DNA from 3 places in the Desulfosarcina variabilis str. Montpellier genome. Region 3 is predicted to be linked to each of the others. Evidence: riboswitches for the same ligand, from Rfam matches in the RefSeq annotation. Region 3 holds a riboswitch; each other region holds the start of a gene.
What was found. A riboswitch is a leader RNA that binds a small molecule or an ion and turns the genes downstream of it on or off. The one in region 3 is predicted to bind cobalamin.
Positions count from the first base shown of each region.

Region 1: it holds a riboswitch for cobalamin, as region 3 does, so the genes downstream of both, Dvar_RS24410 (methyltransferase) here and Dvar_RS37330 (ABC transporter ATP-binding protein) in region 3, are expected to answer to the same signal.
Region 2: it holds a riboswitch for cobalamin, as region 3 does, so the genes downstream of both, Dvar_RS24365 (cobaltochelatase subunit CobN) here and Dvar_RS37330 (ABC transporter ATP-binding protein) in region 3, are expected to answer to the same signal.

Region 1 covers NZ_CP159846.1:5,407,628-5,410,910, forward strand. The annotation lists gene Dvar_RS24405 (methyltransferase) at 1-175, opposite strand, end outside; cobalamin riboswitch at 286-496, opposite strand; cobalamin riboswitch at 789-977, shown strand; gene Dvar_RS24410 (methyltransferase) at 1,239-2,276, shown strand; gene Dvar_RS24415 (IS1380 family transposase) at 2,427-3,283, shown strand, end outside.
Region 2 covers NZ_CP159846.1:5,394,254-5,397,536, forward strand. The annotation lists gene Dvar_RS24365 (cobaltochelatase subunit CobN) at 1-2,075, opposite strand, end outside; cobalamin riboswitch at 2,184-2,372, opposite strand; gene Dvar_RS24370 (TonB-dependent receptor plug domain-containing protein) at 2,429-3,283, opposite strand, start outside.
Region 3 covers NZ_CP159846.1:8,261,725-8,265,007, reverse strand. The annotation lists gene Dvar_RS37330 (ABC transporter ATP-binding protein) at 1-1,472, opposite strand, end outside; cobalamin riboswitch at 1,688-1,898, opposite strand; gene Dvar_RS37325 (hypothetical protein) at 1,964-2,263, opposite strand; gene Dvar_RS37320 (TonB-dependent receptor) at 2,546-3,283, opposite strand, start outside.

The DNA.
Region 1 (3,283 bases), 2.9 Mb from region 3:
GCGTTCCGGCGCGCTCGGCCAGCTTCGCGGCGGATATCGGCTTTCTAAGCTGGTCAAAAAGCTTCAGTTCGACAGCGGACAGGAAAACCCGATATTCCATGAAGCGCCGTTCCATCAGGCGATATTCCCGGCCAAGATCCTTCATCAAAGGGTGCTGGTCCTTCAAATGATTCATTTGGACGTTCCTCCCAAAAAAAATCCCCGCATCCATACGGGTGCGGGGATACCGTTTTTATCCCTGTTTACGTGGCAACAATATAAATTACTCTACATCACGAGAGCTCTTTTACAACTGGCGTCACAGGCAGGTCTTCTGGCTTAACTCTCTTTTTGACGGCCTTCCCATTCAAACAGCAATGAATAGTGGCGAGGGTTGTCAAAAAGAGTCTCTTTCAGTGAATCCTGAAATCGATAGTGTCACAGCGGCGGGTCCGCTCCCGATTTGCACGGGATTCCCTATTCTCTCCGATGGAGCACCTGTTGACGATATTTCAAAATAGATTTTTAGAAAAACACACAAACATTGTCAATACCATCCTGGCTTAACAGCAGGGTAACCGCATTTGGATCGATTTATATTTTTCGCGGCCATGGACCGCTCCTACAGGTGCCCATGATATCACCATTTATCGGTCTTTTGCTGTAGGAGCTGGCCATGCCTGCGACTTCGGAGCCTCATATTGATTGTTAAATGCGGTTACCCTGGGCTTAACAGGCAATTTTCGATGGACCATTATATGAATGCATATTCTTAAAACTTGTGCTTGACAATTCTAAAGAATTGAAGCACTGAATACTCTCAGTAAGGTGCCGAAAGGCTTAATAGAGAATCCCGTGCGAATCGGGAGTGGTCCCGCCGCTGTAATCGGGGACGAAATCTGCTGCTACCACTGTCCACAAAAACCAATCGGACGGGAAGGTGCAGAAAGTAGGATGATCCGAAAGCCAGAAGACCTGCCTTGCCGATTACCGACCAGCTGCGGTGTACAGTGATGGGACGGATTAAGCGGGTTTTATAGGATGCATAGCCAATACTAAAACTGTGTTTGTCCGGTTATTGGCGACTACCAGGCAATATAAACCCGCTAATGCCTTACCATTATTTCACCATTCAATCTATCCCTTCACTGTGTTCCTCGGTAATCTCACCTCGACAGACGAAATATTTTTGTAGCATTTGAATGAATTCAAAAAAACGTTGAATCGCCATAAAAATAGAAATGAAACCCCCAACACAGATGAGAAAAAAATCGGATGTAGCAATTCCGGCGGAAAACCTGCTTGCATTCCTGAGGGAGTGGGCAGACGGATTCGAAGCCGGTCAAATCTTTTTAACCGCTCTGGAGCTGGACGTCTTCAGTGAATTGGTAAGGCCTTCCCGCGCGGACGAACTGGCCGCCAAACTTGGAATCCATACAGAGTTGACCGATAAACTGCTTAATGTGCTGGTCGGCATGAAGATGTTGGAACGGACCAAGGAAGGATACCGTACCGCATCAACGGTTGCGCCTTATTTAGCTAAGGATTCTCCTCGGTTTGCAAGATATCTGAATCATTGTATTCAGATTCGAGAATCCATAAGTCATTTAAAAGATTTCCTTTATGCTGGACCGAAATTACTTCCCGAATCGGAACCACATTCAATTACCGTTGACGATATGGATTGGCGGGAGCGGATCAGCATGGCCGTTCATCATGATGATGTCATGCGGCATATTAAAACGATGCCGGAGTTTCAAAAAGCCCGCACACTAATGGACCTGGGCAGCGGAAACGGCCGCTTCGCGATCGCTTTTGCCCTGGAAAACCATAGCCTGAAGGTAGTTGTATTTGACAGACCCTATTTTATTAATAGCACACGCGACAATATTGAAAAATACGGATTAAGCAAACGTGTTCAAACGATGGCTGGAGATTTTATGTGTGATGACGTTGGCACGGGGTATGACATCGTTTTTGAAGCGTGTGCCTTCGATGGCGATGACGTGGATTTCAGGCTATTTTCCCGTAAAATCGCATCATCTTTGAACATCGGTGGCCTTTTTATTTGCCTGACCTTTAGCATAGACGATGATAGAAATGGACCGTTGTTGCCGCTCATTTGGAATCTGAAAAATTATCTGACCGGCAGTAGTCATCGATTGATAAGGTCAAATGCCGCGATCGTCCAAATGCTCGCCTGGGCAGGATTGGAAACCAAAGAGATCATTGACATGTCATCGTGGTGCAATACTCCCGTTCGCCTGTTCATAACCAGGAAGGTATCTCGGATTTGATTGAAGCCGTCCTCGCCTATAGTGTTTAACCTAAAGTAGGCGATTTACAGAAAAAAAGAGTCCTCAAAAGTTGGATAACATGCTATAATGCTTGTTAAAAATCACCAAATTGACAACAAGCCAAAGCACACCCAACAGGTGGAGGACTCTATGAGTAGACATAGCAAAAACTACCGGCAAAATGAACTCAAAATCCGACGTATCGAAGCCACCACTGACCGATTGACCGGCAGGGCAGGATTGTCCCTGTTCGTAGCCTATATGCACGGTATCCAAGTTTTCAGTTGGTTGGATCGCTGGTTCGGTTCCATCCGGAAGAGTAAAAAAGGCCTCAATATTACAGAGCTTTTCAAGCAAGCGCTCTGTTTCTTTGTTGACGCTACCAGTCGACGACTGACCTACTTCGATCAGATTTCTCACGATGAAGGTTATGCTGGTAGCATCGAGACGCCAATAGAAAACATGGCTTCTTCGGATCAAATGAAGCGTTTTTTCAAAGCATTTGCCTGGACACGGGTATTTTTGTTCCGGCGTCTTCTGCAGACCCTTTTTATCTGGCGTTTGCGGATCAAGCAACCCGATGTCATCGAATTGGGCATCGACACGATGGTCATGGACAATGATGATGCAAAATGCCGGCATGGCGTCAAACCCACCTACAAAAAGAAAAAGGGTTTCCAACCGCTGCAGATGAATTGGGGGCGCTTCATCGTTGATGCGGTATTTCGAAGTGGGAACAAGCATTCCAATCATGGTGATGCAGTGCAGAATATGATCAAGCACATGGTCTTGAAAATCAGATTCGAGTATCGGGGTGACGTCCCAATCATTATCCGAATGGACAGCGGGTTTTTCGACCAGAAAATCTTTGCGCTTTGTGAATTGCTTCACATCGGCTACGTCTGTGGCGGTAAAGTCTACAAAGACATCAAACAAATGGCAGACAATTGGGACAAGTCCAAATGGAAGCGGTTTGAATGCGGTAAGAAAAAGGCCTGGCAATATGT
Region 2 (3,283 bases), 2.9 Mb from region 3:
GAATTGGTATCGATCTCGTGAAGGTAAAGATGAATCTTCTCCATGGCTTCATCGGTCATCTCGGTAATGCCAAGATCATTGGCGATACCGGTTTCATTGACCAGCGCGTGGATCGATCGCATATATTCGGCGGCGGTTTCACTGCCGTTTTTATGGGCGATTTCATACTGGTGAAACAGCTCATGGATTTTTTTGTATTCGCTGTATAGGTCAGCCTCTTTCATAGGCGGGGTCAAATGGTCAATCATCACCCCCCGGCCGCGCCGTTTAGCCTCGATCCCCTCACCCACATCATCCACGATATACGGATAAACATTGGGAATGCTGCCGGTCATGATCTCCGGCGGATCCCAGGGTGCAAGACCGGCCTGCTTGCCCGGCAACCATTCGTAGGTAGCATGGGTGCCCAAATGCACCATGGCATCGGCCGAAAATTTTTTTGACAGCCAGAGATAGGCGGCAATGTATTGATGATGGGGATAAAGCGTGGTGTCGTGGTAGAGCTTCATGGGATCATCGGTCCAGCCCCGGGCCGGCTCGGGCAAAAGCACCACGTTGCCCAGGCGAACCATGGGAAAAACCAGCCGGCCGCCCTTGGTCATGATCGCTGAATCGACCGGATCGCCCCACTGGTCGACAACCGGCTTTTTAAAGGCATCGGGCAGTTCATCGAACCAGGTCTGATATTCCTTTAGGCTTACGCTTTGGGCCTCGCCGGCCGCCAGCAGCGCATCCAGTTCGCCCGGTGCCCATGAGCCGATATTGCGGCCGGATGTGAGCACCAGATCCTGGATTTTTTTCTCGGTTAGCGTATCGGCGCCGTCAATACGATAGCCTTCTTTTTGCATGCGCGCCAGAATTTGCTCAAGACTTCTGAAAACATTGAGATAAGCCGCGGCGATATTCTGTTTGCCCTGGCTGTGGTTGTAGTAAATGATGGCCACCTTTTTCTCGGCATTGGCCTTTTTCTGCAGCACGGCCCACTTCTTCAGACGCGGGATGAGGAAGTCGATGGATTCCTGGATGGTTTCGTAAACAAAAAGCCGTCGCCCGATCTCAGGGTCGACGATGGCCTTTTTTCCGATCAGCACCGTCGGCTCGATACTGCCGGACAACTCGGGCGTGGCCACGGCCCAGGCCGTTTCCATGGTCCCCAGACCGACATCGCTTTCGCGCCACGCATCGGTGGTTTCAGCAAAGGGCCGGATGACATTGAAAACCGGTATATCCAGCCTTGCCAGCGCCTCACGGATCCCGTCGTTGATGCCGGATTCGAACTTCATGCTAAAGGCCAGCAGCATGTCCACTGGGGATTTTCCGTCAACCGGTTTCAAATATTTATCAAAAACCAGCCGGACCGGACCGAAACAGGGCACCACGCTAAACCCGGCGCCTTCCAACTGGCGGATCAGGTCGTCGATTGCCTCCACCTGTCCTTCCTTAAGGGTGTTGGCATAACACATGATGCCCACCCGGGGATGGCCGGCATCGAAGCCGTCGCGTGCCTCGAGCCAGCGCTGATAATCGTTGATGTTGTTGAAAGGCTGGTCCGCGTCTGGATGGTGGATACAGGTCTCGGGCAGCTTTACCAAGGGACTTACCGAGACGTCCGGATCGATGTGCCGCTTGACACCCAGCCGCACCATGCTGACCAGGTTGGCCACACTCTGATGGTGGTAGTACGCCATTATGGTTTCATCAAACCGAAAACCTTTCCTGGACAGGTCTTCCGGGTCGCCGGCCGCGTTCAGCGCATATACCACGCGCCCTTCCATGAGACCTTCATCGACCATATAGTTGGCCAGCGCCGACATCATCACATGGACAAAAACCACGTCCGCACCGGTAATAAATGCCTTGGCGGCCTCATCTGCATTCAGATCGGCCAGGGTGAAAAAGCGGGTTTGAATCGATTGGGGCAGATCGAGTCTGTGTATGGCCTGGTTAACCTGATAACTGTTGATATCGACTTCTAAAATCGCCACCTGCCCAGCGTGGGCGGATGCCGCCGGCACCAGTATCATCAGCATGATCCACAACCAATATTCACTTAAACGGCGCCAGTACCTGTGCATCGGTCCTCCCTGAAAATAAAAATCCCCGGATCGATATTCTTCGATCCGGGGATATCCCTTTTTATACCCACGGCATTTCTATATCGGTTTTACACCGTCCTCGTGCACCCAACCAAACTCCATTCAGGCAGGTCTTCTGACTCTCGGATCACCCTCCCGGCCGCGCCTTCCCAACAATATCTATCGTCAGTGGCAAAGTGGCGGCGGTCGTCCCCGATTACAGCGGCGGGCCCGTCCCCGATTTTAACGGGGTTCCCTTTTCAGTTCATTATGAGCACCTGAATAAATACAACATCGTTGAATAGACAAAATTGTGCTGGGGGTCAAGGAAAAATTAAGGATTTGTGTCTCAATCAAATGTCATAACGCAATCCCAAATAAAAACTCCGTCCGGGCATGGGGTATCCACTGATGTAGGCATAGTCCTGGTTGAATAGGTTGGAGATGTTTCCTTTGAGAGTAAGCGATCCCCACCGGTCGGAAGTGAGAAGGGTCTTCGAGATCGTCAGGCTGCCCACGGTTGCAGAACCGAGGGTAATGATTTCCGGATCATTGGGCCAAACCTGATTCTCCCAGTCTTCTACCGACTGCTGTCCGGTATAAGCAATGTTGAAGTTCACACTCACCCCCTTCCAGTTGGTGAAGTCGATCCCATAGGAAGCGTTCCAATCCGGCGTGTATTTGAGGTCTTCTCCAGTCGTATCATCCTCGTATTGGGTCAGGTAGGTAAACCGGATATACGGACGCAGTTGAAATTCCCAATTGTATATTGCGCCAACGTCGATATTGAGCTCACCCTCGATGCCGGCGATGGTAGCCTCACCCAGGTTGTCCCAGGAACTGATCCCCCCCGGAAGGGAAACGTATTCGATCTTGTCTTTATAATCGGTATAAAAATAAGTCGCACTGACGGAAACGCCACTGTTGTAAAAATCGATACCGCCCTCCCAGGTTGAACTCTCTTCGGGCGAAAGATTTGGATTGCCTTGGATTTGGGCACCGGTAAAGACGTCAATGTAATCCGCCGCCAGCTGATTGGCGCCGGGCATCACAAAAGCCTGGCCGTAGTTGGCCCTGACCTTTAACGATTCGGTAATCAGATAGGCCAGCCCTAAATTGGGTGAGAAATGGCTATCTTCCTCTTTTCCGCCCTGTCCCCTCTTGATCTGCACCTCATAGCTGTCGTAACGCCCGCCTGCCGAGATGAT
Region 3 (3,283 bases):
ATGGTTCGGGCAAGGCACAGGCGCGCTCGCTGACCACCGCTCAGGGTCTGGCCTTTTTCCCCTAACAGGCTGTCCAGCTTTTGGGACAGGGCACGGATTTCGGGGGTCAGGCCGGCTGCCTCAATGGCCTGCCATAGCTGGTCATCGCTTGCTTGCGGAAAGGCCAAAAGCAGGTTCTCGCGAATAGTATCGGAGAAAACGAAAGGGGCCTGAGCAGCCATTGCTATGGTGGATCGCAACCGGTGCAAAGGCATTTGGGTGATGTCCGTATGGCCTATAAAAATCGTGCCTTGGGGGGGCTCGTGGATGCGGGTGAGCAATTGCAAGAGGGTGGATTTGCCGCTGCCCACCGGGCCGACAAGGGCCGTGGTGGTACCATGTGGAAACCTCAGACTGATATTGGTAAGGACCGGCCGGCTTTCTCCAGGGTAGGTGAAGGTGAGATTTTTGATCACAATATCCGTGTCTTTGTCTTGGCAAGGTACGACTTGGCCTGGAGATGACTTATCCAACGCTTCGATGAATTGGTTTAAGATTCGATCCACTCTTGTGCAGGAACTCTTGGCGCGCTGATACAGGTTGATCAAATAACCGGAATAAACCAACGGCGTTTTGAGCATGACCAGATAGGCGGAGAAGGCCACGATCTCACCGGCCGTGAGCATCCCCAGAACCGCCATGGCGCCGCCACAGCCCCAGACCACGGCCTGACTCAGGTGGGTGACCAGGGTCATGACCGGCAGGTACAGGGCACTGACCCGGGCCAACTGCATGTTGTTGTCCAGGTGCGTCTGGGCCAGGCGGTCGAACTGCCGGTCCTTTACCGCGGTCAGGTCAAAAACTTTGATCAGGCGAATGGCGTTGAGGCTGTCCCGGGATTCCTCGGTCAGGGCGGAGAAAGACTCCTGGATCGATTTGTGGCATTGATGGAAACGAATACTCTGGCGGCGGGTCAGCCAGGGAATGGCGCCCATGGGAACCATGGCCAGCAGGGTCAGGACCGGACTCATCCAAATCATGTAGACCAGGGCCAGAATCAGGGTCAATATAGAGTTGATTGCCGCCTGGCAGCCATACCCGGCGGCCAAGCGGATGTTATCGATGTCATAGGTGGCGCGGGCCATGATATCACCTGCCGGCTGTTTGTCGATAGCCGAACGGGGCAGGGCAATGACCCGCGCGAAGAAATGCCTACGCAGATCCCTTTCTACAATGCGGCCAAAGGCCAGCATGGACGGCCGACCCACGGCCCGCAGGACGGCGACGCCCAGGGATAGGGCAACGATGGCACCGGCAATCAAGCCCAGGCCATGGGGATCTGCCTGGCCGGCAGCCAAACGGTCGATGGCCTTTTTGATCAGCTGGGGAGAGTAAAGGGCCAACATCTCAAGCACAAATATCGCCGTCAATCCACCGGCTACCAGCCACCAATACTTGCGAACATCTTTGGTTATGATTGCGATTGTGCGCATGAAAGACTTACTATAGTGTTTAAGATAATGTTTTTGGCAAGGCTAGAGGGAGGAAGCTGTATAAATAATACCGCGATGACCGATAACGCAGCCAAAAACATTATCTTGAATGCTATAAAATAAAAAATCCCCGCTTCCATCGTTAGAAGCGGGGATTCCGTTTTCAATCCCTTGGCATATATCCATTGCTGCAAACCATTCCATCTCCAGGGAACAATTGCAGCCCGTCCATGGGCAGGTCTTCTGGCTTCACACACCTTCTCGGCGGCCTTCCCATTCAAGCGATGTCGAACAGTGACCAAAATTGCCGAAAGGCTCGCTTTGAAACGATCAAAGCATATGTGTTACAGCGGCGGGTCCGCTCCCGATTTTAACGGGATTCCCTTACGTCCGTTCTCAACAGACACCCATGATGGCGTAAAACAAAACGAACTTAATCCCATAATGGAATTGTTTTCCGAATGTCAATAGAAAAGATAATCCAAAGGTGGTTACACTTTACGCCCGATATCCAATACCATTTCTCCAATTCCATATGCGCCGGAGAGGAAAAATTTAAAACCAAATCCCGGGGGCACGGCATTGATGGCCATTCGGAAAGCGTTGTTCGGGTCATAGTCCATCACATAAAGGACAAGATCGGGTTTCAGACACGCTTTTATCAGGTAGCCTCGGCCCAGGTCGGGTGATAGGTGCCAACAGGTTTCAAAGGCCATGTCTTTTTTATGGATGGACCGAGTTTCATCGATCTTTGCAAACGTTTTTCCGCTTCTCGCCATGTGAACATCCATATCAACATCCTCATGCGTCTATTGGCATTAGGGGCACGGTGCGCCGTGCCCTTGTAAGAGCCTGTTTGGTAAATCCGTCTAAGGCCCGCTAACGGCGTTGGAAACTGTCTCAAAATGCTCACATATACCATATATGCTCCGCTTTTGAGCCACTTTCCGCCTTGTTATCGGGCCTGATCCAGACTTCCAAAACAGGCTCTAATACATTTTGTTTGAACCGCAGCAACCGGTTCACGAACAGGTGAAGCATCCTGGCGATGGCGGTTAAGATTCAGATACCGACTACCAGTCGATCATCACTTCTGCAAAATAACTCCGTTCCCGGCCCACGCTGCTTTCGAAATATTCCTCGTCAAAAAGATTGTCAACGGACAAAGAGAGTTTCACGTGTTTGAGCGGAGAAATGGTCACCTTGGTTTCCCACAACCAGCACTGGGAATAGGCCCCGTAAACATCGTCGATGCCGTCATTGTATTCCTGTGTATAGATCCTGCCCAGATAGCGACCCATCAGGCTGGCGCGCACATATTTGGAACTTAGCGCCAATCCCAGATTGATGGTGCGCTCGGGCATACCGGTGATTTTTTTCCCTTCCATGTCCGGATCATGGACGTTTTCCTTGATTTCCGTATCGTTGTAAGTGTAATTGCCCCACAGGTTCAGCCATTCAAATGGCCACAACGAGGCTTCTACTTCAATCCCGTCAATCTTGGCCTGGCTGGCATTGTCTTTGAAACGATCATTGCCGACTTCATAATAGTAGATCAGATCATCGATATCCGTATGAAATCCGGTTACCGAGAGTTTCAGTCCGCGATCGAAAAGATATTGAGTCACGCCGACTTCATAAGTCTGCAAGGTTTCGGGTTCAAGTTCCGGGTTGGAGTTGACCATTCCATCGCCGCTTCTGTAGGTTCGGTACAATTCATAAAGTGACGGCGGCCGGAAAGCCTGACCCGCGGATCCCTTGATGATGGTGTCGTCAAATAGTTTCCAGACGGCCGACAGTTTGGGATTGAA